DNA from 2 places in the Rhodoferax sp. MLSD5-FHT05B10 genome. Region 1 is predicted to be linked to the other one. Evidence: predicted binding sites of a transcription regulator. Region 1 holds the regulator's gene; the other holds the start of a gene.
What was found. The regulator FNR, encoded in region 1, switches genes on or off when oxygen is low (the NO sensors DNR and NnrR bind a similar motif). The targets are predictions, from matches to a motif close to TTGATNNNNATCAA.
Positions count from the first base shown of each region.

Region 1 (14,923 bases):
TGGTGTTTTTTATCCTGGGCGGTTTGTGGTGGGCCATCCACCGGGGACAGTTCGAGGATATCGAGGCTGAGGGGGAGCGTATCTTGAGAGATTCTTAAGAAATATTAAGAATTCCTGTTGATATTTGATGTGAGTCAACCCTGGGGTGCGTGCAGGGGAGGAAACTCCCGCCCAGGTTAATAGTAGAAGAGGTAAAAATGGCATTTGCAAATCAACAAGCGACTGTTTACAACGACACCGTTGTACGGCAGTTCGCCATCATGACGGTGGTTTGGGGGGTGGTTGGGATGCTGGTGGGCGTGATCATTGCCGCCCAGCTGACCTGGCCCGAGCTCAATCTGGGCATTCCATGGCTGAGTTACGGTCGCTTGCGTCCGTTGCACACCAATGCGGTGATTTTTGCGTTTGGCGGTTGCGGCCTGTTCGCAGCGGCCTATTACGTGGTGCAGCGTACCTGCCAGGTCCGCCTGTTTGGAGACAAACTGGCGGCCTTTACCTTTTGGGGTTGGCAACTGGTGATTCTGGCTGCGGCCATCTCCCTGCCGCTGGGCTACACCCAGGGCAAGGAGTACGCTGAGCTGGAGTGGCCCATCGACATTCTGATTACCCTGGTTTGGGTGTCGTTTGCGGTTGTCTTCTTCGGTACCGTCGGAACCCGCAAGGTCAAGCACATTTACGTGGCCAACTGGTTCTTCGGCGCGTTCATTCTCGCCGTGGCGATCCTGCACCTGGTCAACAGTGCTGCTATTCCCGCCGGCTTCATGAAGTCCTACTCGGCCTACGCCGGTGTGCAGGATGCCATGGTGCAATGGTGGTACGGCCACAATGCGGTGGGCTTCTTCCTGACCGCCGGTTTCCTGGGCATGATGTACTACTTCATCCCCAAGCAAGCTGGTCGCCCGGTGTACAGCTACCGTCTGTCCATCGTCCACTTCTGGGCGCTGATCTTCACTTACATGTGGGCGGGTCCTCACCACCTGCACTACACCGCCTTGCCTGACTGGACCCAGTCTGTCGGCATGGTCTTCTCCCTGATTCTTCTGGCTCCCAGCTGGGGCGGCATGATCAACGGCATCATGACCCTGTCGGGTGCATGGCACAAGCTGCGCGACGATCCTATCCTGCGCTTCCTGATCGTGTCCCTGTCTTTCTACGGCATGTCGACCTTCGAAGGTCCCATGATGTCCATCAAGACCGTGAACGCCTTGAGCCACTACACCGACTGGACCGTGGGCCACGTGCACTCGGGCGCCCTGGGCTGGGTGGGTCTGGTGACCATGGGTTCCATGTACTACCTGATCCCGAAGCTGTTCGGTCAGAAACAGATGTACAGCGTGAAAGCCATCGAAGTCCACTTCTGGACCGCGACCATTGGTATCGTGATCTATATCGCTGCGATGTGGATTGCCGGTGTGATGCAGGGCCTGATGTGGCGCGCCATCAACCCCGATGGCACCTTGACCTACACCTTTGTGGAATCCGTGAAAGCAACCTTCCCGTTCTACGTGCTGCGTTTGCTCGGTGGTCTGCTGTATCTGACCGGCATGCTGATCATGTTGTGGAACACGCTGAAGACGGCTACCGCCGGACGTGCTGTGAGCGTCAACGTTCCCGCTGTTACTGCGCACGCTTGAGAAGGAATACACCATGGCAAACAACAATGCAAATTCCAGCTTTTCTCACGAAAAGATCGAAACCAATAACTTCCTGATGATCGTTCTCATCCTGCTGGTGCTGCTGGTGGGTGGTCTGGTGGAAATCGTTCCACTGTTTTTCCAGAAGTCCACCACGGAGCCGCTCAAGGGTGTTCAGCCCTACACGGCGCTGCAACTGGCGGGTCGTGACATCTACACCCGTGAGGGCTGCTACAACTGCCACTCGCAGATGATCCGCCCCTTCCGGGCAGAGACTCTGCGTTATGGCCACTACTCGGTGGCTGGCGAGTCGGTTTACGACCACCCGTTCCAGTGGGGCAGCAAGCGCACCGGTCCTGACTTGGCCCGCGTGGGAGCCAAGTACAGCGATGAATGGCATCGCACCCACCTTACCAATCCGCGTGACGTGGTGCCCGAGTCGAACATGCCTGCGTACCCCTGGTTGGCCAAGACCCTGGTGGATGCCGACGTGATGCCTGCCCACATGCGCGCCCTGCGTACCGTTGGTGTGCCTTACACCGATGAGCAGATCGCCAAGTCGGTTGAGGAAGTCAAGGGCAAGACCGAGCTGGATGCCACGATCGCCTACCTGCAGGTTCTGGGCCTGGCGCTCAAGTAAACGCAAAAAGGATCAGCACATGGATATCAACACCCTTCGGTCCGTGGCCACGGTGGCCAGTTTCGTGACCTTCATCGGTATTGTTTGGTGGGCCTGGTCCCGGCAGCGTTCTGCGGACTTCTCGGAAGCTGCCAACCTGCCGTTCGAGCAGGACTGATCCCCCGAATAAGGAATAAAAATGAGTGACTTTACAAGCAACTTCTGGTCGGTCTACGTTGCTGCCATTACGGTGGTGAGCATTGCGGCCTGTGCGCTCCTGTTGTGGTTCAGCGGCAAGGCCAAGGCCATGACTGCCAATGACAACACCACCGGGCACGTGTGGGACGGCGACCTGCGTGAAATGAACAATCCGCTGCCCCGTTGGTGGGTGTGGCTGTTCGTCATCACCATCGTTTTCGCTGCGGCCTATCTGGCCATGTACCCGGGTCTGGGCAACTCGACCGGCAAGCTCGGCTGGACGTCCATCGGTCAGTACCAGGCCGAGGTGGAAAAGGGCAACCGTGAGGTTGCACCCCTGTACGCCAAGTTTGCGGCCATGACGCCCGAAGAAGTGTCCCGTGATCCCCAGGCCCAGGCCATTGGCGAGCGTTTGTTCATGAACAACTGCTCCCAGTGCCACGGCTCGGACGCACGCGGCTCCAAAGGCATTCCCAACTTGACGGATGGCGACTGGATTCACGGTGGTACCCCTGACAAAATCAAGGAAACCATCACCAAGGGTCGCATCGGCAACATGCCTCCCATGGCTGCTGCAGTGGGCACCTCGGATGACGTGAAGAACCTGGCAAACTACGTGCTGAGTCTCTCCAACAGTCCCCATGACTCGGTGCGCGCCGCATTGGGCAAGCCGAAGTTCGCAGCCTGCGCAGCCTGCCACGGCATGGACGGTAAGGGCAACCAGGCTCTGGGTGCACTCAACCTGACCGATGACATCTGGCTGCATGGTTACGGTGAAAACGCGATCATTGCCATGATCAACAACGGCAAGGTCAACCAGATGCCAGCCCAGGCTGACAAGCTGACCGAGAGCCAGATTCATGTCCTGACTTCGTATGTGTGGGGCCTCTCGAACAACGCCCAGGCCAAATAAGCGAAGCATCTAGAAAGCACAGTCTCTTGGACCCACAAGACAAGCCCGTACGCAAAGTCATTCCCATTGCTGAATCGCCCGACAAAGGCCCGATAGAGCCTCCGGCGGGCGCCGATGCGGAAATGATTTCGCTGTACGAGGCACACAAGAAAATCTATCCCCGCAGCGTTTCTGGACTTTTTTCCAACTGGCGCTGGGGGATGGTTTTCCTGACCCAACTGGTGTTTTACGGCATCCCTTGGCTGGAGTGGGGACAGAGACAGGCTGTGCTCTTTGACTTGGGAGCGCGGCGCTTTTACATTTTCAATCTGGTTTTATACCCGCAGGATTTCATCTATCTCACCGGTATTCTGGTGATTTCTGCGCTGTCCCTGTTTTTGTTCACGGCCGTTGCCGGGCGTTTGTGGTGTGGCTATGCCTGTCCGCAGACCGTGTACACCGAGATTTTCCTCTGGCTGGAGAAGAAGACCGAAGGCGACCGCTCGGCGCGCATGCGCCGCGATGCAGGCCCCTGGACTGCTGACAAGATCCTGCGCAAGGCGGGCAAGCATTTCCTCTGGCTGGTCGTCGCGTTGTGGACCGGTTTCACCTTCGTCGGCTATTTCACACCCATTCGCGAGTTGGGGCTGGAATTTGTCCAGCTGAACATGAGCGCCTGGGAAACGTTCTGGACCTTGTTTTACGGGTTTGCTACCTACGGCAACGCAGGCTTCATGCGCGAGCAGGTATGCAAGCACATGTGCCCCTACGCCCGTTTCCAGAGCGCCATGTTTGACCGCGATACGCTGATCGTCACGTACGACGAGGAACGTGGCGAGCCGCGCGGGGCCCGTTCCAGGAAAGCCGATCCGGCGGCCCTGAATCTGGGGGCCTGTGTGGACTGCAGCCTGTGTGTGCAGGTGTGCCCAACCGGAATTGATATCCGCAAAGGCCTGCAGTACGAATGCATTGGTTGCGGTGCCTGCGCCGACGTGTGCGACACCGTCATGGACAAGATGGGCTACGCACGCGGGTTGGTGAAGTACTCTACGCAGAATGCGGTCAGCCAGCATTGGACACGCTCGCAGACCTTGCGCCATGTGCTGCGCCCGCGGGTACTGGTCTATACCGCCATTCTGGGGACGGTGGTGCTGGCCATGGTGGTGAGCCTGGCAACCCGCACGCCCTTCAAGGTGGATGTGGTCCGCGACCGTGGGGCGTTGGCGCGCATCGTGTCCGGTGGACGCATCGAAAATGTGTACCGTCTGCAGGTCATGAACGCTACCGAGTCGACACAGCGATTCCACATCAGTGTGGAGGGCCTGCCCGGTCTGGAAGTGGCATCGGAAGACGATGTGGTGGTGGAATCCACCCAGGCCCGCTGGGTCGCGGTGCGGGTTCAGGCCCCCTTTGACGCGGCGACTGCCGGGTCGCATCCCATCCGGTTTGAAATTGCCGCGCAGGATATGAAGGGCCACGCGTCCGAGAAATCGGTATTTATCATTCCCCGTTAAGGATCTTTCATGAGTGCATCCCAATCGTCTCCCGAGCGCCGCTGGTGGCAATTCGGCCACGTGTGGCTGGTGATTTCCGGCCCTGCCGTCGTGGTCGTGGCGTCGTTCGTGACGCTGTATCTGGCCGCTGTCGGCAAGGACCCCGTGCTGGATGAGGACTACTACCGCAAGGGCGTTGAAATCAACAAGACGCTGGCTGACAACCCGGCCAGTCTGGCCCCCGCAACCCTGGCGCGCAACCATGCGGCCACCGGGGTGCGTCTGACCCCGGCAGAGCCCTGAGGGGGTGCCTTGCCAGCCCTAAAACATTCATTTTTCAAGTACCGAGGCAAAACATGTTGCAGCAACGATTGATGTGGATTGTCTGGCCGGCATTCCTGATGGCCGGCGTACTGGAAATCCTGGTGTTTGCGCTGGTCGACCCCCAGGACCTGCACTGGGCGGGGCAGCCGCTGGAGTGGTCGCGCCAGAGCGTCTATACCGTGGCGTTTTTTCTCTTTTGGGGTATCACCGTGGTGTCCAGCGCCTTGACGACTTTGCTGGCGCAGTCCCCCTTTGAAGTGAACCGTTGTCCGCTGCCGGCCACCGATCGGCCGGACGGATGCCCCAAGCAGGGCTCCTGCTGAACCCGAAGGGGGGCACTCAGTTGCAGATGCGGGAATTCACGATGTCGCGCAGGGCATCGGTGTTGAGGATGCGCACATGGCGCTGTTTGACTTCAATGATTCCGTCTTCTACAAACCGGGAGAACGTGCGGCTGACCGTTTCGAGCTTCAGCCCGAGATAGCTTCCGATTTCCTCCCGTGTCATGCGCAGTACCAGTTCAGATTGCGAGAAACCCCGCGCATGCAGGCGTTGCACCAGGTTCAGCAAAAAAGCGGCCAAGCGCTCTTCGGCACGCATGCTGCCCAGCAGCAGCATGACGCCGTTTTCACGCACGATTTCACGGCTCATGATCTTGTGCACGTGGCGTTGCAGCGAGTTGATTTCCCGGGACAGCTCCTCAATGCGGTCGAAGGGCATGATGCACACTTCGGCATCTTCCAGTGCCACGGCGTCGCAGGTGTGGTGGTCGTGCACGATGCCGTCCAGACCGATCACTTCCCCGGCCATCTGAAAGCCGGTCACCTGATCGCGGCCATCTTCGGAGGCCACGCAGGTCTTGAAAAAACCGGTCCGAATGGCGAACAGGCTGGTGAACTTTTCGCCGTTGCGAAACAGGGTGCTGCCGCGTTTGATCTTGCGGCGGCTGGCGACCACGTCCTCCACCCGGTCCAGTTCGGTCGGGGTGAGGCCCAGCGGCATGCACAACTCGCGCAAATTGCAGTTGGAACAGGCAACTTTGATGGTTTGAGGATTCACAGCGACGACCTTGACGCTAGGTTTGACAGGTGTGGGTGCCTGTGCCTCGGCACAGGAAATGGATTTGGATTCGGGGTCAAACATAGGGTTCGCACGGATGTCGATTAGGCGTCAGTTTACCCACTTTCGATGTCATTGACGCACATCAAGCGCGGCGGGGCGGAATTGTTGCAAAGTTGCACCCGCTTTCCCTGGAGTATTCATGAGCGTTGCAGCCGAAGCCATATCCGATGAATTGTTGCGTCGATTTGATGTATCCGGCCCGCGCTACACCTCGTACCCCACCGCCGACCGGTTTGTGGAGGCGTTCACGGCCGACGATTATGTCCAGGCGCTTTCACAGCGGCGGGGCGGAGCGGCGGCGTTGGCCCTGCCCTTGTCGCTGTATGTGCACATCCCCTTCTGTGAATCCCTGTGTTACTACTGCGCCTGCAACAAGATCATCACCAAGCACCATGACCGTGCAGCGCCTTACCTGCGCTATCTGAGTCGCGAGGTGGATTTGTATACCGCCCAGATCGGTGTGGGCCAAATCGTGAGTCAGTTGCACCTTGGGGGAGGGAGCCCCACATTCCTGGATGACAACGAACTGCGTGAATTGATGGGCATGCTGCGGCGCAACTTCACGTTTGAGCCTGGCGGAGAGTACTCCATAGAGGTGGACCCCCGGACCATTGATGCGTCCCGCCTGGACACGCTGGCGGAGCTGGGCTTCAACCGGTTGAGTTTTGGGGTGCAGGATTTTGATCCGTCGGTCCAGAAGGCGGTGCACCGCGTGCAGCCGGCCGAACAAGTGTTTGCCCTGGTGGAGGCGGCCCGTGCCCGTGGTTTTGCTTCGATCAACGTGGATCTGATCTATGGCCTGCCCCGGCAAAGCCCGGAGTCGTTTGATCGAACCCTGGCGCAAGTGAAAGCCTTGCGACCGGACCGCATCGCCCTGTACGCCTATGCCCACCTGCCGGAGCGCTTCAAGCCCCAGCGCCGTATTGCCACCGTGGAGCTTCCCAGCGGGGCGTCCAAGGTGTCCATGCTGTCGCGCTCGCAGGCGGCTTTCATGGGTGCCGGGTACGTGTATGTGGGGATGGACCACTTCGCACTCCCGGAAGACGCGCTGGCGGTCGCCAAGCGGCAGGGGCGCCTGCACCGCAACTTCCAAGGCTACAGTACCGAACCCGACTGCGACCTGATCGGACTGGGGGTGTCCTCCATCGGCCGTATCGGTGCCACCTACAGCCAGAATGCCAAGACGCTCGAGGAATACTACGATTTCCTCGACCAGGGGCGTATTCCTGTGGTGCGGGGACTGGCCCTGTCCCGTGATGACCTGGTGCGTCGCACCGTGATCATGGCCCTGATGTGCCAGGGGGAGGTCCAGTTCGAATCTATCGAGTTGGCGTACCTCATGGATTTCCGTTCCTATTTCGCCAAGGAACTGGAAGCCTTGCAGGACCTGGTGGAGCAGGGGCTGGTCTCGGTGGACGAATCCAGCATCCAGGTCACGATCCAGGGCTGGTTCTTTGTGCGGGCGGTGGCCATGGTGTTTGACCGCCACCTGCAGTCTGACCGCAGCCGGGCACGGTTTTCCAAGATCATTTAGCATCAGCAGATGCAATCTTCTCTGGCGCTGACGGCGCTCTTGATGGGGCTGGTCGGCGGGCCCCACTGCGTGGCCATGTGCGGTGCCGCCTGTGCGGGCATCGGACAAGCGGCCGGGGCGCATAAAAATTCTGCTTTGTGGACCTTCCAGCTGGGGCGCGTGGTGGGGTACTCCCTTCTGGGAGGCCTCGCGGCCGCTTCCCTGCAGGGGCTGGGCTGGTTGACCGTCCAGTCCGCCGCCTTGCGCCCGGTCTGGTCCCTGTTCCATGTGGCGGCCCTGTTGCTGGGCCTGGTGCTGCTGTGGCAGGCGCGTCAACCGGTCTGGCTGGAGGATACGGGCCGCAAGGTGTGGGCCCGTGCCCGCGCGCTGGCCGCCACGCGGGGGCGGGGGGTACCGCTGGTCCTGGGCGTGATGTGGGCGCTGTTGCCGTGCGGTCTGCTGTATTCGGCCTTGCTGGTGGCGGCCATGGCCGGAAGTGCCGCCGCAGGCGCGATGGTGATGGGGCTTTTTGCCATTGGCACCAGCGTGACCATGGTGGCAGGCCCCTGGCTGTGGCTGCGCCTGCGCGGGCAGGGTGCCGGGCAGGGCAGCGGGCAATGGGGAGTTCGTCTGGCCGGCGCGGCACTGGCCGCCAGCTCCGGGTGGGCGTTGTGGATGGGGCTGGTGCACAATGCGGCGCCCTGGTGTGTTACGCCCTAGCGTTGCGGGGTTGTTGGCAGTACTAACCGGAGTACGGTGGCATGCAGGAAGCGTTGAATGTTGACGACTTACAGCGACTCGAAGCACTCAGGAGCTACGCCATTCTGGATTCGCAGGCCGAGCAGGCTTACGACGACATTGTCAGTCTGGCGGCCCATATCTGCGGCGTTCCCATTGCCCTGATTTCCCTGATTGACGAAGACCGCCAATGGTTCAAGGCCAAAGTGGGACTGGATGTTGCGCAGACGCCGCGCAGCCAGGCTTTTTGCGCACATGCCATTCTCCAGCCGGACCAGATCATGGAGGTTCCGGACGCGACGCAGGATCCCCGTTTTGCAGATAATCCGCTGGTGACGGAAGATCCCGGTATCCGGTTTTATGCCGGGGCACCGTTTGTGGGTGCGTCGGGTATGGCGCTGGGGACGGTTTGTGTCATTGACCGGGTGCCGCGTGCCTTGACACCCGCCATGGCCGATGCACTGAAGGCACTGTCCCGGCAAGTGACAGCTTTGCTGAATTTGCGCCGGGCGGTGGTGGACCTGCGGGTGTTGACCGAGGCGCAGGCCCAGCAGCAACGACAGCTGGACAGTTACCACAAGCGCCTGGAAGAGGTAAACCGCGACCTGTCGGAGCAAACCCAGCGGGACCCGCTGACCGGGTTGAAAAACCGGCGTGCTTTCGATCGCATCTTGCATGACGAACTGGCGCGTGCGCAGCGCGTCCATTCGTCCCTGGGTTTGTTGATGGTGGATGTGGACCACTTCAAGCCGTTCAACGACGATTTTGGCCACGTGGCAGGCGATGAGGCCTTGCAGCGGCTGGCAAACGCTCTGCAGGCGCAGGCACGCAGCTACGACCATGTGGTCCGCTATGGCGGTGAAGAGTTCGCGGTGGTGCTGCCGGATTCGAAACTGGAAGAGGTGCTGGCCGTTGCCAAGCGGGTTCGTTCCGCCGTTGCGGCAATGCCCAGTTCACTTCGCAGTTTCACGGTGAGCGTGGGGGTTGCCATGGCGATGCCAACCGATACGCCCACGAGTTTGATCGAGCGGGCGGACAAAGCCTTGTACCGGGCCAAGAACCAAGGGCGCAACTGCGTGGTGGCGCTGGAGGAAGGCGCCGTACGGTAAGCCGCCTGCGGGCTGCCCCAGCGGTTGTTTCAACTTCCCATTTCAGCTTCTGTTAGCGGGCGGTGACCCGCGAGCCATCCTGAAGCGCCGTGGGTGGGTAGACAATGACCGGCGTGCCAGGTGTGAGCCCGGACTTGACCCAGGCCTCAGTGCCATTGCGTGCGGCAACCTCGACCTCGCGCTGGCGAGCCCTGCCGCCCTCCACTACAAAGAGGGCCGAACGCGCCCCCACGGGGAACAGGGCGCTGACGGGCACCTTGACGGCGTTTTCCACCACCTGCACCAGTACCCGCACGTCCATTTTGAACCCGTCACCCAGTGCGCGCCATTTTTCAGGCGCAGAGCGGATATCAATCACGGCGTTGACGCGCTGTTCCTCCACGCCCAGCGCCGAGACTTTGGTGAAGGCGGCGGGTTCGATCAAGCGGACACTGCCTTCCAGCGTGTCCGCTCCGCCCCAGCCGGTCAGTTGCACCGGGGTGCCCGGTGCAATCTGTGCGGCATCTTCGGTCAGGATGTCCACCACCACTTCCAGCTGTGTGGGGTCGCCCAGTTCCAGTAGGGGGGTGCCAGCAGGCACCATGCCTTCGCTTTGTTGCTGAACCTTGAGTACCCGGCCGGAAACCGGCGCCTTGATCAGCCAGGGGCCTTGCTGGGCGGTTTCCGATCCGGATGCGTATTGCCGCAGGGCTATGCGCGACTGTTCCAGCTCGTGGCGCGCGGCTTCCATTTCCTGTTGCGCGCTCTCCAGTTCCTTCTCGCGCAGGCGGACCGTGAGCCGGCCGGTTTCATTCTGGTTGGGGGAGACGAAACCTTGCTGGGCCAGCGTTTCACTGCGTTTGAGTTCGGCGCGAGCCTGCTCCAGTGCGGCGCGGGCGCGCGCGACATTGGCTTTGGCACGAGCCACCGAGGCTTCCATGGCGCCCATGCGTGCGGTTTGCTCCTCCCGAGTGCGCTGGTCCAGCAGCGCAGGTGCCTGCGGCCACAATGTCGCCACCGGCGTGTCGCGTTCCACCAGATCGCCTTGCTTGAGCGCGATGCGTGCCACCCGCCCGGCGAGCGGAGTCGAGACAACATAGCGATCCCGCAGGCGTGTCTTGCCGTCCTCCTGGACCGTGCGCTCGAACCGGCCCTGGCTCACGGTTGCCATTTCAACCTCGGTCGCCCGCGGCATAAAAGCCCACACCACCAGTGACAGGACGGCCACACCGCCAACGCCCAGCGCCAGTTTTTTCTTCATGCTTTCCCCTGCTTGTTATTCACGTGTCTTCAGTACACCGACCAGATCGAGCGTATCCACGCGGCGCCGCACGATCAGCCCGCTGACCACACCAGCCCCGACCACGCACAGCGTGGCATAGGCGTAGGTGGCTGGTGCGATCACCATCGGGAAGAAAAACTCGTCGGTCTTGATCAGGCCCACGATGGTAGATGCCAGCACGTAGCCCAGCACCATGCCCAGTGGAATGGCCAGCGCAATCTCGATGGCGAGCTCCCCCAGCAGGAAAGCCGACACCTCCGTGCGGGTAAAACCCAGCACCCGCAAGCTGGCCAGTTCCCAGGCCCTCTCAGCCAGCGCGATACGGGCATTGTTATAAACCACCCCCACAGCGATGATGGTGGCAAAAACGGACAGGATGCCGCTGAAAACCTGGACGTTACGTGCCGTCACTTCCTCGATATTGCGCTGCATGATGGATTTGCTGACGGCCGCCGCCACCCGTGGCAGTTCCTTCAGGCGGGCCAGCAATTCCGGCTCATGGCCACGATCCACCGCGACCGTGACGTGGTTGACGATGTCACCTTCGCGCAGCAAGCGGTTCAGGGCGTGCCGCTCGATATAGGCATTCATGCCCATCATTTCGCCCACGGTGCCGGTCACCGGGAGCTCCAGCACCTCGCGTCGCCCTTCCTGTAACTCCACGCGGACCGTGTCACCGGGTTGGATGTGCAGCCGCTCGGCCAGCCGGTCGGTCACCAGCAGACCGCTTGGAGACGGCGGGAACACATGGTTTTCCGTATCCACGATGCGGTGCAGTTCCGGCTGCATCGGTTTGCCCTGGATGGCGCCGCGCCAGCTGTGGTTGGCGTGCACCAGCCGCACGGCAACACTGCGCGCACTTTCCACGGCCGTCACATGTGGCAAGCGGGCGATTTCATATTCAATGCGCGCCGGGGTTGCTTCCACCAGACTGATGGAAACGTCGCCGCGCAGAACCTGGTTGAACTGGGTGTTCATGAGCACCACGATGGCGTCGCGCCAGAACGCGCCTGTGATCACGATGGCCATGGACACCGCAATGCCGAAAATGGTCAGGGCGGTGCGCAGTAGGCGCCGTTCCATGGTGCGCAGAATCATGCGCAGGGCCGGGGAGAACCAATGCCGCAAACCCAGGGCTTCCACCAGCATGGGTTTGTAGATGCCGGGCGACGGTGGACGCATGGCCTCGGCGGGTGCCAGCCGCACCGTGGCGCTGATGGCGTGGAGTGTGGCGGCTACGGCTGCTGCCACGGAGACACCAAGCGCGGACAGAATCAACTCCGGTTTGACGCGGTAGCGCAACTCCGGAAAACGGAAGACATCGGCATAGATGCCAATGAACCAGTGCCCCAGGACGGCGCCCAGGGCCAGCCCCAGCACCGTACCGACAGCCACGATGAGCAGCACGAATTTCAGGTAGTGCTCGCCGATGGCGCGGTTGGAATAGCCCAGTGCCTTGAGTGCAGCAATCTGTTCACGTTGCGTGGCGATCTGGCGGCTGAGCACCACGTTGAGGAGGAAGCCGGCCACTGCCAGGAAGATGCTGGGCAAGACCGTGCCCAGCACGCGCTGCTCCTTGATTTCCGAATTGAGGATCATGTGCGACATCTGCTCGTCGCGGTTGTAGGCGCGTATGCCTCCGTAGGGCTCCAGCAGCCGGTTCAGCTGGTCGATCACCACCCCCTCGCTGGCTTGCGGCGCCAGCCGGACCGCCACCTGGTTGAAGGCGCCTTCCATGTTGTAGGCGGCGGCGAGTGCCTGCCGGTCCACCCAGAACACCCCAAAGCCGCGCTGGTCTGGTGAGCCCATCATGCCGGCAAAAATGTATTCCGGCGACAGCGCAATGCCCACGATCAGCAAGTCTTCCCGTTTGCCGTTGATCAGGGCCTTGATGCGGTCGCCCGGTTTGAGTTTGCGTGCGATGGCGAAACCTTCGGAAACCACAGCCTCCATGGCGCCGTTGTGCTGTCGCTCGATCATGCGTCCCGTGCGCACATAGACCGTGTTCAGGCGCTGCGGCGTGCGGGTGTCGATTCCGACCAGGCGGCCAATGATGGGGTCTGCCACGTTGGGGATGTCCACCGGAACAATCTGCGTCAGGGACGTCTCGACATGGGCTGCGCCCGGTATTTGTGTGAGCTGGCGCTCCAGTGAGAGGGGCGCACGCTTCAGGGTGGCAAACACGTCGGCGAAACGCGAGTCGGTGTAATACAGGTCGCGCGACCAGGACAAGGCATCGTAGGCGCTGAAGCAGGTGATGAAGCCGGCCACGCCGCTGGCCACCACCAGCGCGATGGTCAACGCCTGGCTCCACATCAGGCGCAGGTCGCGCAGCAGCTTGCGGTCCAGTGCCCTCACCAGGACAGCTCCGAAGGCTTGAGCTTGTGGGTGTTGGGCTCGACCTTCTGGATGCGTCCGCCCCCGAGGTACAGCACCCGGTCTGCCATGCCGGCAATGGCGGCATTGTGGGTGATCACAATGGCAGTGGTGCCCAGCTCCTGGTTGATGCGCTGGATCACCTCCAGTACCAGCTTGCCGGTGACATAGTCCAGGGCGCCGGTGGGCTCGTCGCACAGCAGCACCTCCGGCCGTTTCACAATGGCCCGCGCAATGGCCACGCGTTGCTGTTCGCCGCCCGAGAGCTGGGAAGGAAAGTGGTCCAGCCGGTCGGCCAGGCCGACCATGCCCAGCGCTTCCTCGGCCGGCATCGGGTTGTCAACAATGTCGGTTACCAGCTCCACGTTCTCGCGCACTGTCAGGCTGGGAATCAGGTTGTAGAACTGAAACACAAATCCCACATGCTCGCGGCGGTAGCGCGTGAGTTGCTCGTCGGTGGCAGCGGAGAGGTCGTGTTCGGCAAACCGGGCTATTCCGCTGCTGGGGCGGTCCAGCCCGCCCAAAATGTTGAGCAGGGTGGACTTGCCGCTGCCGGAAGGCCCCAGCAGCACAATGAATTCGCTGCGGTAGATCGTCAGGTTCACGTCCACCAGTGCGTTGACGACGACTTCCCCCATCTGGTAGGTCTTGCTCAGCTCGCTGGCAAAAAAGACGGCCGGACGGCCTGCGCTGTCGGCTGGCGGTGTGCCGGGCAGGGGAGGGGCGGAAGCGGTGGTGGGACCGGAAGCGTGCATACCTCCACTATGTCATGGGCGTGCACCCCTCGCAATGGATATGCGCCAGGTTTGTGCCGGGTGTGGCGGGGATAATCCAGTTTATGTCACAACCCAAGCCCATTTCTTCAGAGCGCTGGAGACTTTCTGTTGCCCCCATGCTGGACTGGACGGATCGGCACTGCCGCTATTTCCACCGCCTGCTGACCCGCCATGCCCTGCTGTATACCGAAATGGTGACCACGGGTGCCCTGGTCCATGGTGACGTGGCGCGGCATCTGCAATTCAACGCCGAAGAGCACCCAGTGGCCCTGCAACTGGGCGGCAGCGACCCGGCAGACTTGGCGCACAGTGCCCGCCTGGGCGTGCAGTGGGGTTACGACGAGATTAACCTCAACTGCGGCTGCCCCAGCGAGCGGGTGCAGCGCGGGGCCTTTGGTGCCTGCCTGATGGCCGAGCCGCAGCTGGTGGCCGACTGTGTCAAGGCCATGGTGGACGCGGTGGATGTGCCGGTGACGGTGAAACACCGCATCGGTATCGACAAGGTGGAAAGTTACGACTTTGTGCGGGATTTCGTGGGTACGGTCAGCGAGGCCGGTTGCCGGGTTTTCATCGTCCACGCCCGCAACGCCTGGCTCAAGGGCCTGAGCCCGAAGGAGAACCGCGAGGTGCCGCCGCTGCGCTACGAACTGGCGCACCGGCTGAAAACGGATTTCCCGCAGCTCACGATTGCGGTCAATGGCGGCATCACCACCAGTGCGCAGATTGCCGAGCAGCTGCAGCGGGTTGACGGCGCGATGCTCGGACGCGAGGCCTACCACAACCCGTGGTGGCTCAGCGGCTGGGATGCGCAGTTTTACGGGGCTGCGCCTTCCACCCTGAGCCGTGAAACGGTGGAGCGGCAGATGGT
Region 1 covers NZ_JBXAFT010000001.1:68,110-83,032, forward strand. Annotated here, with positions in the region: gene ccoS (cbb3-type cytochrome oxidase assembly protein CcoS) at 1-98, shown strand, start outside; gene ccoN (cytochrome-c oxidase, cbb3-type subunit I) at 198-1,634, shown strand; gene ccoO (cytochrome-c oxidase, cbb3-type subunit II) at 1,648-2,274, shown strand; gene AC1Q5W_RS00345 (cbb3-type cytochrome oxidase subunit 3) at 2,294-2,431, shown strand; gene ccoP (cytochrome-c oxidase, cbb3-type subunit III) at 2,453-3,364, shown strand; gene ccoG (cytochrome c oxidase accessory protein CcoG) at 3,391-4,857, shown strand; gene AC1Q5W_RS00360 (FixH family protein) at 4,867-5,139, shown strand; gene AC1Q5W_RS00365 (hypothetical protein) at 5,193-5,483, shown strand; gene fnr (fumarate/nitrate reduction transcriptional regulator Fnr) at 5,500-6,219, opposite strand; gene hemN (oxygen-independent coproporphyrinogen III oxidase) at 6,422-7,816, shown strand; gene AC1Q5W_RS00380 (sulfite exporter TauE/SafE family protein) at 7,826-8,515, shown strand; gene AC1Q5W_RS00385 (GGDEF domain-containing protein) at 8,557-9,642, shown strand; gene AC1Q5W_RS00390 (efflux RND transporter periplasmic adaptor subunit) at 9,695-10,882, opposite strand; gene AC1Q5W_RS00395 (ABC transporter permease) at 10,898-13,261, opposite strand; gene AC1Q5W_RS00400 (ABC transporter ATP-binding protein) at 13,258-14,034, opposite strand; gene dusA (tRNA dihydrouridine(20/20a) synthase DusA) at 14,118-14,923, shown strand, end outside.

Region 2 (14,923 bases), on a different contig from region 1:
TTTCTTCAAACAATACATACATGGGGTGGATTGTCCCATGGGCGGCCCAGGCGCCGGGATTCAGGCGGCCAGCTCCAGAAACGCCAGCACGCGGTCCAGCTGGGCGTCGAAGTCGCTCAGGGCATGGTCGCTGCCGGTCAGCAGGGTGACCTGGGTGGCGGCATAGCGGGCGTGCATCTCGCGCCAGTCCAGCACTTCATCCCCTTGGGCCAGGATGGCCAGGTAGCGCTCGGGGTGGGTCAGGGGGCCGGCGTGCAGGGCGCGCAGCTCGTCCACATATTCCGGGCGGAAGAAGAACCGCTCCTGCGGGTCGTGCCAGCTGGTCTGCTCGCCAATGTAGCGGGCCAGATCGCGCGCCGGGTGCACCGCGGGGTTGAGCAGCACGGCCTTGCAGCCGGTCTGCTCGGCCACCGCAGTGGCGTAGAAGCCGCCCAGCGAGGAACCCATGACGGCCATGGTGGCGCGCGGCCAGTGCCGGATGCCCTGCAGGACCAGTGCCATGGCTTCGCGCGGAGAAGGTGGCAGCTGCGGGCACCACCAGGTGACGCCGGGAAAACGGGCAGCGACCAGCGCGGCCATGGTGCGAGCCTTGGTGGACTGGGGCGAGGAGCGGAAACCGTGCAGGTAGAGCAGGTGCGTGGTGGGCATCGGGGCATGGTAACGGCGAAACAGGGTCCCGCCGTACCGCCGATAATGGCGGGACTTTATGGCAACAGTTTTCGAGAACCCCCCCCTCTGGCGGCGCGTCCTGCCCTGGTTTCAAGGTTTTGACGGCCCGCTGGCCTTCGCCGTTTTCATGCTGGCCTGCGCAGGCCTGCTCACCATGTACTCCTCGGGTTACGACCACGGCACCCGGTTCGAGGACCACGGCCGCAACATGCTGATTGCCGCCACCATCATGTTCGTGGTGGCCCAGGTGCCGCCGCAGCGGCTGATGGCCCTGGCCGTGCCCCTGTACGTCATAGGGGTCACGCTGCTGGTTGCCGTGGCGGTGTTCGGCATCACCAAGAAGGGCGCCAAACGCTGGATCAACGTGGGCGTGACCATCCAGCCCAGCGAGATTTTGAAAATTGCCATGCCGCTGATGCTGGCCTGGTGGTTCCAGAAGCGCGAGGGCCAGCTGCGCCCGCTGGACTTCATGGTGGCCGCCGTACTGCTGGCGTTGCCGGTGGGGCTCATCATCAAGCAGCCCGATCTGGGCACCGCCTTGCTGATTCTCGCCGCCGGCCTGTCGGTGATCTTCTTTGCCGGCATGAGCTGGAAGCTGGTGATTCCGCCGGTGGTGCTGGGTCTGGTGGGGGTGGTGCTGATCGTGGCGTTCGAGCCGTCCCTGTGCGCCGATGGCGTGCGCTGGCCGGTGCTGCACGATTACCAGCAGCAGCGCATCTGTACCCTGCTGGACCCCACGCGCGACCCGCTGGGCAAGGGTTTCCACATCATCCAGGGCATGATCGCCATCGGCTCCGGCGGCGTGCTGGGCGTGGGCTTCATGAAAGGCACGCAGACGCACCTGGAATTCATTCCTGAGCGCACCACCGACTTCATCTTCGCGGCCTTTTCCGAGGAGTTCGGCCTGCTGGGCAACCTGTTCCTGATTGGCGCGTTCATTTTCCTTATCCTGCGCGGCCTGGCCATCGCGCTCGAGGCACCCACCCTGTTTTCGCGCCTGCTGGCCGGCAGTGTGACCATGATTTTCTTTGTCTATGCCTTCGTCAACATGGGCATGGTCAGCGGCATCCTGCCCGTGGTGGGCGTGCCCCTGCCCTTCATCAGCTACGGCGGCACCGCCATGGTGACGCTGGGGCTGGCGCTGGGCATCCTGATGTCGATTTCCAACTCCAAGCGGCTGGTGCAGTCCTGAGCGCCAGCAGGCTTGCGGGGAGGCGCCTAGAATCGGCGCATGATTGCACGCGAACCCACCATCGAGCGCCTGGCCATTGCCCAGAGCCTGCTGCTGACGCCTTTTGGCCTGAACGAAACCCACCTGGCGCGCGCGCTGGCTGAGATCAAGGCGCACCGGGTTGACGAAGCCGACCTGTACTTCCAGTACACCCGCTCCGAAGGCTGGAGCCTGGAAGAAGGCATTGTCAAAACCGGGTCGTTTTCCATCGACCAGGGCGTGGGCGTGCGGGCGGTGAGCGGCGAGAAAACCGCGTTTGCCTACTCCGACGACATCTCCGAGGCCTCGCTGCTCGACGCGGCCCGCACCGTGCGTACCATTGCCGGTGCAGCCCAGGCAGGGCGCGCGCGGGCAGCTTCCAAAAAGATAGCAAAAGCGCGGTCGCTGTACGCCGGGCTGGACCCGATTGCCACCCTGGACAGCACCACCAAAGTGGCCTTGCTGGGCAAGGTGGAGCGCCTGGCGCGGGCCAAGGACCCGCGCGTGGCCCAGGTCATGGCCGGCCTGGCCAGCGAATACGACGTGGTGCTGGTGGCCCGTGCCGACGGCACGCTGGCTGCCGATGTGCGTCCGCTGGTGCGCCTGTCGGTGACGGTGATCGCCGAGCACAAGGGCCGCCGCGAGGTGGGTTCTGCCGGCGGCGGCGGGCGCTTTGGCCTGGCCTATTTCGACGACGCGCAAATTGCGAAATACGTGGACGAAGCCGTGCATGCGGCGCTCACCAACCTGGACGCGCGACCGGCGCCGGCCGGCGAAATGACCGTGGTGCTCGGGCCGGGCTGGCCCGGCATCCTGCTGCACGAAGCCATCGGCCACGGGCTGGAGGGCGACTTCAACCGCAAGGGCTCCAGCGCCTTCAGCGGGCGCATCGGCCAGCGCGTGGCGGCCAAGGGTGTCACCGTGCTGGACGACGGCACCATCGCAGACCGCCGCGGCTCGCTCAACGTGGACGACGAGGGCAACACCAGCCAGCGCAACGTGCTGATCGAGGACGGCATCCTCAAGGGCTACATCCAGGACGCCATGAACGCGCGCCTGATGGGCGTGGCGCCCACCGGCAATGGCCGGCGCGAAAGCTACGCCCACATTCCCATGCCGCGCATGACCAACACCTACATGCTCGGTGGCGACAAGGACCCGCAGGAAATCGTGGCCAGCATCAAGAAGGGCCTGTACGCCACCAACTTCGGTGGCGGCCAGGTGGACATCACCTCCGGCAAGTTCGTGTTCTCTGCCAGCGAGGCCTACTGGGTGGAGAACGGCAAGATCCAGTACCCGGTCAAGGGCGCCACCCTGGTGGGCAGCGGGCCGGAGTGCCTCAAGCACGTCTCCATGATCGGCAACGACATGCGCCTGGACAGCGGCGTGGGGACCTGCGGCAAGGAAGGCCAGAGCGTGCCGGTGGGTGTGGGGCAGCCCACGCTGCGCATCGATGGCCTGACCGTGGGCGGCACGGCGTAAGGCAGCCGTTTTCGGACTGTGCTACATTGATACCCATGAATGCGGTCCGTTTTTTCTTTGGCTACTTTTGGTTCTCAAGCGCTGTTGGCGGTAGAGAGTTCTGAACGTACCTGAAAAAAACGTCCTGACCTTCCAAGAACCGCCGGCACCCCCGGCGGTTTTTTTTGCTTTTTTAGTTCACTTTTTGACTTAGGAGCCTCCAGCATGACTGCAAAAGCCTCAGCCACTTCGGACGCATGGACCCCGCCGGCCGCCCGCCCCGCTGACCGCACCAGCCAGACCGACGACGAACGCATCAAGGACATCACCGTGTTGCCACCTCCCGAGCACCTGATCCGCTTCTTCCCCATCCGCGGCACCGCCGTGGAAACACTGATCACCGACACCCGCCGCCACATCCACAAGATCATGGCCGGCAAGGATGACCGCCTGCTGGTGATCATCGGCCCGTGTTCCATCCATGACCCGGCTGCCGCCCTGGACTATGCCCGCCGCCTGAAGGCGCAGCGCGAGAAGTACAAGGACACGCTGGAAATCGTGATGCGCGTGTATTTCGAGAAGCCGCGCACCACCGTGGGCTGGAAGGGCCTCATCAACGACCCCTACCTGGACGAGAGCTTCCGCATCGACGAGGGCCTGCGCATGGCGCGCCAGTTGCTCATCGAGATCAACCGCCTGGGCCTGCCCGCCGGCAGCGAGTTTCTGGACGTGATCTCCCCGCAGTACCTGGGCGACCTGATTGCCTGGGGCGCCATCGGCGCGCGCACCACCGAAAGCCAGGTGCACCGCGAACTGGCCTCGGGTCTGTCGGCGCCCATCGGCTTCAAGAACGGCACTGATGGCAACATCAAGATCGCCACCGACGCCATCCAGGCGGCGGCCGGTGGCCACCATTTCCTGTCCGTGCACAAGAACGGCCAGGTGGCGATCGTGCAGACCAAGGGCAACCCGGACTGCCACGTCATCCTGCGCGGTGGCAAGGCGCCCAACTACGACGCGGCCAGTGTGGCGGTTGCCTGCAAGGACCTGGAGAAGGCCAAGTTGCCGGCGACCCTGATGGTCGATTGCAGCCACGCCAACAGCAGCAAGCAGCACGAAAAGCAGCTGGATGTGGCCCGTGACATTGCCGGCCAGATTGCCGGTGGCTCCCGCCACATCTTTGGCGTGATGGTGGAAAGCCACCTACACGCCGGGGCCCAGAAGTTCACTCCGGGCAAGGACGATGCGGCCCAGCTGGAATACGGCAAGAGCATCACCGATGCCTGCCTGGGCTGGGACGACTCCCTCCAGGCGCTGGACGTGCTGTCCGCGGCCGTGAAGGCCCGCCGCGCCCGCTAGGGTTTGGGTTCGCGCGGCGCGCGGTTGGCGTCCAGCAGCGGCTGGACCCAGTCGCGCGCCTCGGCCATGGTGGAAAAGACGGCGAAGGGCCGCCCGATCGAGGCAAAGATCTCCGTGAAGTAGGATTCCATGATCCGCCCGCCTTCTATCTCGGGGCCGACGACAAAGGCGGTCGCAACCGGCTTCTGCTCGGGGGGCAGTTGGGTCTGGATTAGCTCTGTGTAGCGCTGGATGCCGTCCGGCGGACACATGGCGCTGCCCACAAAGGTGGCGATGCTGGCCCAGGGGCCCGTGCGTTCCAGGGAGCGCAGCATGGCGGCCTGCGTAACGGCCATGCAGTCGACCAGTTCCTTGTTGAAGGGACCGGTGCAGGTGTACTGCAGCACGTCGCCCTCCATGGCAATATCCACCCGGCCATGCGGGGCAAACTGGGTGACTTTCACCTCGTCGGTACTGATTTTGGGGATGGGCATGGCAGCAATGGGGTGCAGGAGGCGGCGCAGATTGATCCATCTCAATGGTAGCAAATGGGGCCCTGCGTAAGCTGACAATGGGGCGGGCTGGTCAGCAGCCGCCGGCCCCGCATGTACTTTGCATTCTTCCGGAGAATCCATGAAAGCGTTTCAAGAGTATTACCCCGAAAACGTGGCGCACTGCTATGGCTGCGGCCAGCTCAATGCCCACGGCCACCAGATCAAGACCTATTGGGAGGGGGAGGAAACGGTCACCCGCTTCAAGCCCGAGCCGTACCACACCTCGGTTCCCGGCTTTGCCTATGGCGGCCTCATCGCCTCGCTGATCGACTGCCACAGCACCGGCACCGCCGCCGCCGCCATGTACCGGTCCGAGGGGCGCGCCATGGACACGTTGCCGCCGTTTCGCTTCGTCACGGGCTCGCTGCACGTGGACTTTCTCAAACCGACGCCCCTGAGCGGTGCGATTGAAATCCGCGGCCGCGTCAAGGAAATCAAGGGCCGCAAGGTCATCGTGGAAACCACGGTGCTGGTCGATGGCGTGGCCACCGCCCGTGGCGAGGTCGTGGCCGTGCAGATGCCGGCCAGCTTTGGCGGCGGGACCTGAGCATGGCGACCCCCCCGAACGTCTGGGACGAGCGCTTTGCCGAGCCCGGCTACAAGTACGGCACCGAACCCAACGCCTTCCTGCGCGAGCAGGCAGCGCGCCTGCCGCCGGGGAGCCGCGTGCTGGTGCCCGGCGACGGCGAAGGCCGCAACGGCGTCTGGCTGGCCGAACAGGGGCATGCCGTCACCGCGGTGGATGCTTCGCAGGTGGGCCTCCAAAAAGCCCGTGCGCTGGCGGCCAGCCGGGGCGTGGCGCTGGCGACCGAGTGGGGCGACCTGACCGACTGGGCGCCGCAGGCCGCCAGCCTGGATGCCGTGGTGCTGGTCTACACCCACTTGCCCGGTGCCATCCGCCAGAGTGCCCACCGCCGTCTGGCGCAGGGCTTGCGACCCGGTGGCTGGTTGATCCTGGAAGCGTTTCACCCGGCGCAGCTGGCCCATGCCAGCGGTGGCCCCAAAGATCCCGATATGCTGTACACGCCCGAACAGCTGGACGCCGACTTTGCTGGTTTGCTGGCCCCCGTGCTGGTGTGGCACGGCGAGACCACCCTCTCGGAAGGCCCGGGCCACCAGGGGCTGGCCCACGTGACGCGTTGGGTGGGGCAGCGTTTGGGGTAGGAATGGGGCTCTGATGCCCGAATTTGCTGCGCAGGCAGCTATGATTTTGATAGCTCATATTCAGGAGAAACCATGAAGACCGCCCACGACCTCGTTGCTGCCGCCAAGACCCGCGTGCAGGAAGTTGCCCTGGCCCAGGCCGAACAAGCCATCCGCGATGCGGACGTGCTGGTAGATGTGCGCGAAGCCGACGAATATGCCGCCGGCCACCTGGCCGGTGCGGTGCACATTTCGCGGGGCATGCTGGAGTTCAAGTTCAGCGCCAACCCGGCCCTGCAGTCTCGGGACCTGAAGATCGTGCTGTACTGCAAGACCAGTGGCCGCGCCGCACTGGCCGCCGCCGCCCTGCACGACATGGGTTACCTCAATGTGCAGTCCCTCGCCGGCGGTTTTGACGCCTGGGTGGCCGCGGGCAAGCCGGTGGCCCAACCCGACGCGCCGTCGTTCGAGTAGGCGCTCGCCCGCCTGGCCGGTTGCCGCCCACGGGCGCGTCCGGCCGGATTTATGATTCTCCGCAAGCTATCGCCATTTGGCGGTGCTTGAGTGCGGCGGCATTTTTACAATCACTGCATGACCCGTTGGCCTCTCTCCCGTATCCCCCTGCCGGCGTGGTCGCGGTGGGTGGCCTGCCTGGGGGTGTTGGCCGTGGTGTCGGCCTTGTGGGCACCGGTTTCCATGCTGGCCGAAGAGGCGCGTACCGGCCTGTTGGGCGGCGTCTGCACTGCCAGTGCGAGTGCAGAGCGCCATGCCGATCCTGTGCAGGGCGCCGCACAGCATGCGAGCATGCACTGCGATTTGTGTTGCACGGCTTGGCTGCCGCTGCCGCAGTTGCCCTTCAGTGTCATTCCCAGTTGTCCCGGCCCGCACGTGGCTTTGGTGGACGTCCCGGCGAATTGGGCGACCACCGTGGTGGGGCTGCCGTTCAGCCACGGCCCGCCGTCCATCCTCTGATCTGAGTTGAACCGCCCCCGCAGGGGCGTCTGCGGGTCGCCCCACGGGCTGGCCCGCCATGCGCTGTTTTGTCCAAAGCCCGCTCCTCCCCGCACCGGGTGAGGCTGTCCGCGCCACGCGCCTTCACGGCCTGGCATTTGTCCGCTCCTATTCGCCTGACGACCTATGAAATTGAACCTGTTGGCCGCTGCCGCTGCATTGACCTGCGGCACACTGGCGGCCCAAACCGCCCCCTCATCCCCGCCGGAATCCGTGTCCACGCTGGACACGGTGACCATCACCGGCGCCCGCCCGCTGGCCCCGCTGGGGGGCACCGATCTCAACATGGCCGCGCCCGGCATGCAGCGTCCGGCGCAGGACGCCGCATCGCTGCTGGGCGACGTTCCCGGGTTGAGCCGGTACGGCGCCGGCGGCGTCTCCAGCTTGCCGGCCCTGCACGGGCTGGCCGACGACCGTCTGCGCATCCAGGTCGATGGCATGAACCTGGTTTCTGCCTGCGCCAACCACATGAACCCACCGCTGTCGTACATCGACCCCTCCCAGGTGGGCAGCATCCAGGTGTACAGCGGCATTGCGCCCGTCAGCGCCGGTGGGGACAGCCTGGGCGGCACCATCCGCGTCAATTCACCCGAGCCGGAGTTTGCCGAGGCGGGGCAAGGTGCCTTGCGCAAGGGGCAGGCCGCCACGTTCTACCGCAGCAATGGCAACGTCAAGGGTCTCAACCTGTCGGCCACGGCGGCCACGGAAACCCTGAGCGTCACCTACAGCGGCGCCACCGTGGAAGCGGGGAACTACAAGGCCGGCGGCGACTTCAAGCCCGCGGCCACGGTGACGGGAACCCCACGGGGGACGACCACGCTGGCGGCCAACGAGGTGGGGTCGTCGCGCTACCAGTCGCAGAACCATGCGCTGGGAATGGCGCTGCGCAATGACAACCACCTGCTGGAGTTGAAGCTGGGTGCACAAAACATTCCCTACCAGGGTTTCCCGAACCAGCGCATGGACATGACCAGCAACACCAGCGAGCAGATCAACCTGCGCTACAAGGGCCAGTACCAGTGGGGCGTGCTGGAAGCCCGCGTGTACGACGAGCACACGCGCCACAAGATGAACTTTGGCGATGACAAGCAGTTCTGGTACGGCGCCCTGGCCAACGTGCCGGGCATGCCCATGGACACCGAGGGAAGAAACACCGGCGCCGTGGTCAAGGCCGACCTCGAACTCTCCGGGCGCGATCTGCTCACCGTGGGCGGCGAGTACCAGCGCTACCGCCTCAACGACTGGTGGGCGCCGTCCGGTGGTGGCATGGCGCCCAACACGTTCCTGAACATCAATGACGGGCAGCGCGACCGGCTGGATGTGTTCTCGCAATGGGAGGCGCGCTGGACCCCGCAATGGGTGACCCAGCTGGGTGCGCGCGCGGCCACGGTGCAGACCAATGCCGGTGCGGTGCAGGGGTACAACACCACTGGGGCGCAATATCTGGCCGAGTCCACGGCCTTCAATGCCCGCGACCGCCAGCGCACGGACCGCAACCTCGACTGGACCGCCCTGGCGCGCCACACGCCGGACCGCAGCCAGACCTACGAGTTTGGCTATGCCCAGAAAACCCGTTCACCCAACCTGTATGAGCGGTTTGCCTGGTCCACCGGCGGCATGGCCATGCGGATGGTCAACTGGGCGGGCGATGGCAATGGCTACGTGGGCAACCTGGATCTCAAGCCCGAAGTGGCGCACACTGTCAGCGCCACGATGGACTGGCATGATGCCGCCCAGACGCAATGGGGGCTGAAGGTCACGCCCTATCTGACCTACGTGCAGGATTACATCGATGCCCGCCGCTGCGCCTCGGCCAACACGAACTGCAATGCCGCCAACCAGACGGCCACCACGGGGTTTGTCTATCTGCAGTTTGTCAACCAGAGCGCGCGCCTGTATGGCGTGGATGTGTCCGGTTACCTGCCTCTGGCAAAGACCGGCGATTACGGCAGCTTCACGTTCACCGGTGTGCTGAGCTACGTCAACGGCAAGAACGAGGTGACCGGAGACAACCTGTACAACACCATGCCGTTGAACGCGAAGCTGGCGCTGGTGCAGCAGGTGGCGAAATGGACCCACACCGCCGAGGTACAACTGGTCAGTGCCAAGACCGCCACCTCGAAGGTGCGCAACGAAATGGAAACGGCGGGCTACGGTCTGCTGCACCTGCGCAGCAGCTACGCGTGGAAGCAGGCCCGCCTGGAGATGGGGGTGGAGAATGTCCTGGACCGGCTCTACAACGACCCCTTGGGCGGGGCCTATGTGGGCCAGGGCAGCACCATGGGAACGGCGGTTCCCTACGGAACCCCCGTTGCGGGCATGGGCCGCTCGATCTACGTGGGTGTGACCGTGATGTTCTGACCGCCGCGCGTGCAGTGGCTACACCCAAGTCACTGCACCGTTAGACGCCTGCCTTGGCCGCGTCCTCGCGCATCTTGCGCTTGAACAGGCGCACAAAGAACACCGCCATGCCCAGCATGAAGACGATGCCGCTGATGCTCATCAGGCCGTAGTCGGTGGAAAAGAGGTCGGTCAGCAATTTCATGGGTCACACTCCTGGAAAGTCGTGCGGCCAGTATGGGCGATGGCGGCCCCGAAATGCTTGATGTAGATCATGAAACGGCAGCCCATCCGCCCGTGCCGCAGGGCCTGCGCCATGGTCCTTTACAGGCTGCGCCCCTCGCCCGCCTCTTCGTAGGTGTGGCCGTCGCGGATGTGGTAAATCCGCTTGAAGGTGGGAATGATCTTCTCGTCGTGCGTCACCACGATGATGGCGGTCTGCGCCTGCTGGGCCATCTGGTTGAGGATGCGCACCACGCCCAGGGCGCGTTCGCTGTCCAGCGGGGCGGTGGGCTCATCGGCCAGGATGACGGGTGGGCGGTTGGCCAGGGCGCGGGCAATCGACACGCGCTGTTGTTCGCCGCCCGAGAGCTGCGACGGCTGGGCTCGGGCGCGGTGCTGCACATCCAGCGCGGTGAGCAGCTCCAGCGCGCGGGCGCGGGCCTGGGCGTTGGGCACCCCTGCCAGCATGGGCAGCAGGGCCACGTTGTCGGTCACATCCAGAAACGGAATGAGGTAGGGCGCCTGGAACACGAAGCCGATGCGGTCGCGCCGCAGCGCACGCAGGTCGCGTACGGTCCAGCCGTCGTCGTAGATCACGTCCTGGCCCAGCGTCATGCGGCCCGACGTCGGCTCGATGATGGCTCCCAGGCATTTGAGCAGGGTGCTTTTGCCCGACCCCGAGGGGCCGACCAGCCCGACCACCTCGCCCGGGTGGACCTGCATGGTCACGTTCTTGAGCGCCTCGACGGCAGTATCGCCCTGGCCGTAGACCTTGCGCAGGCCTTCGATCAGGATGCCGCCCGGGGCGGCGTGGGAGAGGGTGTCCATGGCGCGTGTCATCCGATGGCGGTGGCGGGGTCGATCCGCAGGGCGGCGCGGATGGCCAGCGTGCTGGCCAGCGCGCAGATCAGCAGGGTGGCCAGCAGCCCGGTCAGCGCGTCCTGCGTGAGCAGCAGCACGAACTTGGGAAACACCGGCGCCCAGAGGGTGGCCGCCAGCTTGCCCACCACAAAGCCGATCAGCCCCAGGCCCAGCGCCTGCTGCAGGATCATGCCGGCAATGGTGGTGTTGCGGGTGCCGATGAGCTTGAGCACCGCGATCTCGCGGATCTTGCCCAGCGTCATGGTGTAGATGATGAACGCCACGATGGCCGCGCTCACCACCGCCAGGATGGCCAGGAACATGCCGATCTGCTTGGCCGAGGTGGCGATCAGCTTGGCCACCAGAATCTCTTCCATGCCCGCGCGCGTGAACACCTGCAGGTGCTTCCAGCGGCGAATCGGCTCGGCCACCTGCTCGGCGTCAAAGCCGGGTGCCAGTTGCACCAGCACGGCGTTGACGTTGTGGCTGCTGGTCTGCAGGCCCTGCACGGCATCGAGCAGGCCGGGTACGCCGGGGCGGTTGAAGGCCGGATTGCCGGCCGTGCGGATGCGGTCGTTCACGATGGCGTCGTTGTCCTTCAGGAACTGCGCTTCCTGCGCGTCCTTGAGCGGGATGAACACCATGGGATCGCCACCCGAGGACACCATGCGCTGCGTCAGCCCCACCACGGTGTAGTCGTGGCGGCGGATGCGGATGTGCGTGCCCAGCGCAAACCCGGTCTTGATGTCGGCCACGGCTTCGTAGTGGCTGCGCGTGAGCTGGCGGCCCGCGACCAGGTAACCCGGTTCGCCCGGCTGGCCGCTCTCCACGCCCACCACCATGGCACGCGTGTCGCCGCCGCCCTGGTCCCGGTCCTGCACCTGCATGGTGAGGTAGGTCACGTTGGCGGCCTGCGCCACGCCCGGCAGGCCGCGCAGGCTGTGCACCACGTCGTCCTTCAGGCTGGAAGCTTCGGCGTACGGTCCCTGGGTATCCTTCTGTACCACCCACAGGTCGGCGCCGCTGTTGTTGAGCAGGGCGTGGGCGTCGTCCACCATACCGCGGTAGACGCCGGCCATGGTCAGCGTCACGCCGATCAGCAGGCCCAGGCCCAGGCCCGTGAGCACAAACTTGCTCCCGCTGTGCAGGATGTCACGTCTGGCCAGGCTGATCATGGCGCCGCGCCTTGCGTGCCCGCAGGCACCAGTGCCGGCACCACCCGCACGCGGGCGCCGGCCGCAAGGGCCTTCTGGCTGAAGACCACGACGGTGTCACCGGCCTTCAGGCCGTCGAGTACCTGCACCTGGCCGCCCAGGCTGCTGGCGCCCAGCCGCACAGGGACGAATACGGGGGTACTGTCGTCCAGCCGCCACACGCCCGTCTGGCCCCGCTGGCGCTGGACACTGGCATTGGGCAGCAGCAGGGCCGCCGGGGTTTCGGGCAGTTGCAGGGTGACTTCGGCCATTTCCCCAACGGAGGCCACCGGTGCGCCGGATGCCGCCGGCGGATGGAACGCGACCTGGGCAATGCGCTCTTCGGTCACGGCATCGGCCAGCAGCTCCACCCGGGCCACCTGGCCGGCCACGGGGGCGTGGGGCCGCGAGCGCAGCACGATGCTGGCGTCCAGTCCGGGCGCCAGCCCGTCGGAGCGGCCCTGGTCCACCCGCAGCTTCACCCACAGGCTGCCCGGGTCGATCAGGCGCAGCACCGGCTGGCCGGCCACCACCGTAGTGCCGGCCTCGGCGTCGCGGCTGGTGACCACACCGTCGGCTGGCGCCAGCAGGCGCACGTTGTTGCGCTGCTGCTGCAGGGCGGCGCGCTCGGCCTGCTGGCGGGCGATGTCCTGGGTGGCGCCGCTGAGGTTGGCCTGCGCGGCCTGCAGTGCCGCGTCGGCAGAGGTTTTTTCCTGCAGGCGGCTTTCCAGCGCGCCGGCGCTGATGAAGTTCTGCGCCGCCAGATCCTGGTTGCGCCGGGCGTTGAGGGTGGCCAGTTCCCGCCGCGCCATGGCATCGTTCACCTGCGCCTGCGCGGCGGCCTGTGCGCTGCCGGCCCGGGCCAGCCCGGCGTTGAGGGCCGTGAGGCGCTGGTCCAGGTCCACCGGGTCCATCTCGGCCAGCACCTGGCCGGCTTTTACCGTGTCGCCCACATCCACCTTGACGGCCAGCACGCGCCCAGCCGCCGTGGGGCCGACCATCCAGCTGCGCCGGGCTTCCACGGTGCCGATGCCAAAGAGGGCGGGGCGCAGGCGCCCTTCCTGCACGGTGGTGACGGTCACGCGGACCGGCGCCAGCGGGCCGGTGCGCAGAGCGACAAAGGCCAGGGCGCCGGCCAGGGCCAGCGCCAGGGTGCCCAGGGCCAGGCGGCGCAGGATCAGGGGCTTGTGTGTCATGGGGTTTCCTTGGCGCGCAATCCGCGCAGATAGATGGCAAAAACACCGCGGGCCTGCGGGACCATGCCCTCGACCTGGCCGCTGATCAGGGCCTGCATCAGCAAGCCCTGGACCGAGCCCAGGAGCAGCACGGCGGCGGCCTGCAGGTCGGTGCCCGGCGCCAGCAGGCGCTGCACCTGGGCGCGTTGCAGCAGGCCCAGCACGAGGGTGCGGTACTGCTGCATCAGGCTGCGCACGCGGGACTTCAGCGCAGTGTCCTGCGCGTGTTGCAGCTCCTGGAAAATGACCCGGGGCACGCCGGGGTAGGCCACCACAAAGTCCACGTGGGCGGTGAAGACGGCCTGCAGGGCGGCCAGCGGGTCGGTGGGCGCGGGGCAGGCCTGGGCAGCGGCTTGCAGCCGGGCGATCAGGGTGTCGGCGGTCCAGTCCAGCACCGCCAGCCAGATCGCTTCCTTGCTGGCAAAGTGCCGGAACACGGCGCCCTGGGTGATGCCCACGGCCTGCGCCAGATCGGCGGTGGTGATGTCGGCCGGGCTGCGCAGGGCGGCCAGTTGCAGGGCGGCTTCCACCAGGCTGGCCTGGCGCACGGCGGTGGCCTGCTTGGGGCGTTTGGAGAGAGGGATCACAATCTGGAAGTAATTGAATAATTACTTTGATTGTAGACCTTTATACCCCGTGGGGTTTTTTTCTCGTGAAAAGACGGCCAGACGGCTGCGAATGGCTGCCTGGTTGCGCCGCAAGGGCCTAGTGTGGGTGGTCTGGTGGAGTGCCGGCCGCTGCGGACTGCGCTCCCGGCGCGCGGTTGCGGGCGGCTTCTTCGGCGGTTTCGGGCTGCGGGCGCGGCTGGTCGCTGTGCGACACCGGGTAGCTGTCGGCCATGTAGCCGGGGCCTTTCATGATCATCACGATCACGCAGCCAATGGCCACGGTCAGCACCATGGTCCAGTGGAAAACGACCACGGCTCCGACAATGAAGTCCGCCATCTGCAGCCAGCGCGCCTCGCTGGCACTGGCCTGCGGGTCGGCCCAGATATGCAGCGCCAGCAGGGCCAGCACGGGCAGGGCCGTGCCCAGCAGGGCAATCAGGGGCAGTTTGCGCCACAGCGTCCATTCCAGCCCGCTGGCGCTGCGGATGGAGCGCGGATTTTTTTGCAGCCAGTTCATCTCGGTTTCATTTGTCAGGTTGGTGGCAGAACCGGTGCGCATACTGCGCCCGGCCAGATACCCCCGGTTTCCGGTTCCCATTATGGGCAGGCCGGGCGCAGCCCCCGGCGGGCCGGCGCAGGTAGTTGGCGCGACTTCAGGGTCATTCACGCAACCAAGGAACACTATGTTGAACGTATTTCTGCGCCCCTTGTCGGTACTGGCATGGGGCCTGTGCCTGGCGTTGGGCGCCGCGGCGCAGAGCAGTGACATCGTTGTCGGCCAGTCGACGGACCTCAGCGGCATCCTGGCCGAGATCGGGACCGAAACGTCCTGGGGCGCCAAGGCGTACTTCGAGACGGTCAACGCCAAGGGCGGCGTGAACGGCCGCAAGATCCGCTTCGTGGTGCTGGACGACGCCTACAACGCCGACAAGGCGGTGGAAAACGCACGGCAACTGATCCAGCGGGAGAACGCCGTGGCGCTGCTGGGCATGATGGGCACGCCGGCCAACACGGCCCTGATTCCGGTGGTGAGCGAGGCCGGCATCCCCAGCGTGGGGCCCTATACCGGCGGCCAGGT
Region 2 covers NZ_JBXAFT010000004.1:40,319-55,241, forward strand. Annotated here, with positions in the region: gene AC1Q5W_RS07395 (ribonuclease catalytic domain-containing protein) at 1-22, opposite strand, end outside; gene AC1Q5W_RS07400 (YqiA/YcfP family alpha/beta fold hydrolase) at 61-648, opposite strand; gene rodA (rod shape-determining protein RodA) at 707-1,861, shown strand; gene tldD (metalloprotease TldD) at 1,901-3,361, shown strand; gene AC1Q5W_RS07415 (3-deoxy-7-phosphoheptulonate synthase) at 3,566-4,699, shown strand; gene AC1Q5W_RS07420 (hypothetical protein) at 4,696-5,172, opposite strand; gene AC1Q5W_RS07425 (PaaI family thioesterase) at 5,312-5,779, shown strand; gene AC1Q5W_RS07430 (class I SAM-dependent methyltransferase) at 5,782-6,396, shown strand; gene AC1Q5W_RS07435 (rhodanese-like domain-containing protein) at 6,469-6,849, shown strand; gene AC1Q5W_RS07440 (DUF2946 family protein) at 6,967-7,347, shown strand; gene AC1Q5W_RS07445 (TonB-dependent receptor plug domain-containing protein) at 7,513-9,747, shown strand; gene AC1Q5W_RS07450 (DUF3149 domain-containing protein) at 9,788-9,931, opposite strand; gene AC1Q5W_RS07455 (ABC transporter ATP-binding protein) at 10,051-10,776, opposite strand; gene AC1Q5W_RS07460 (ABC transporter permease) at 10,785-11,984, opposite strand; gene AC1Q5W_RS07465 (efflux RND transporter periplasmic adaptor subunit) at 11,981-13,198, opposite strand; gene AC1Q5W_RS07470 (TetR/AcrR family transcriptional regulator) at 13,195-13,824, opposite strand; gene AC1Q5W_RS07475 (hypothetical protein) at 13,943-14,404, opposite strand; gene AC1Q5W_RS07480 (ABC transporter substrate-binding protein) at 14,529-14,923, shown strand, end outside.
Region 2: a site for FNR is predicted at 9,989-10,002, ahead of AC1Q5W_RS07450 (DUF3149 domain-containing protein). Genes of this name have one in related genera too.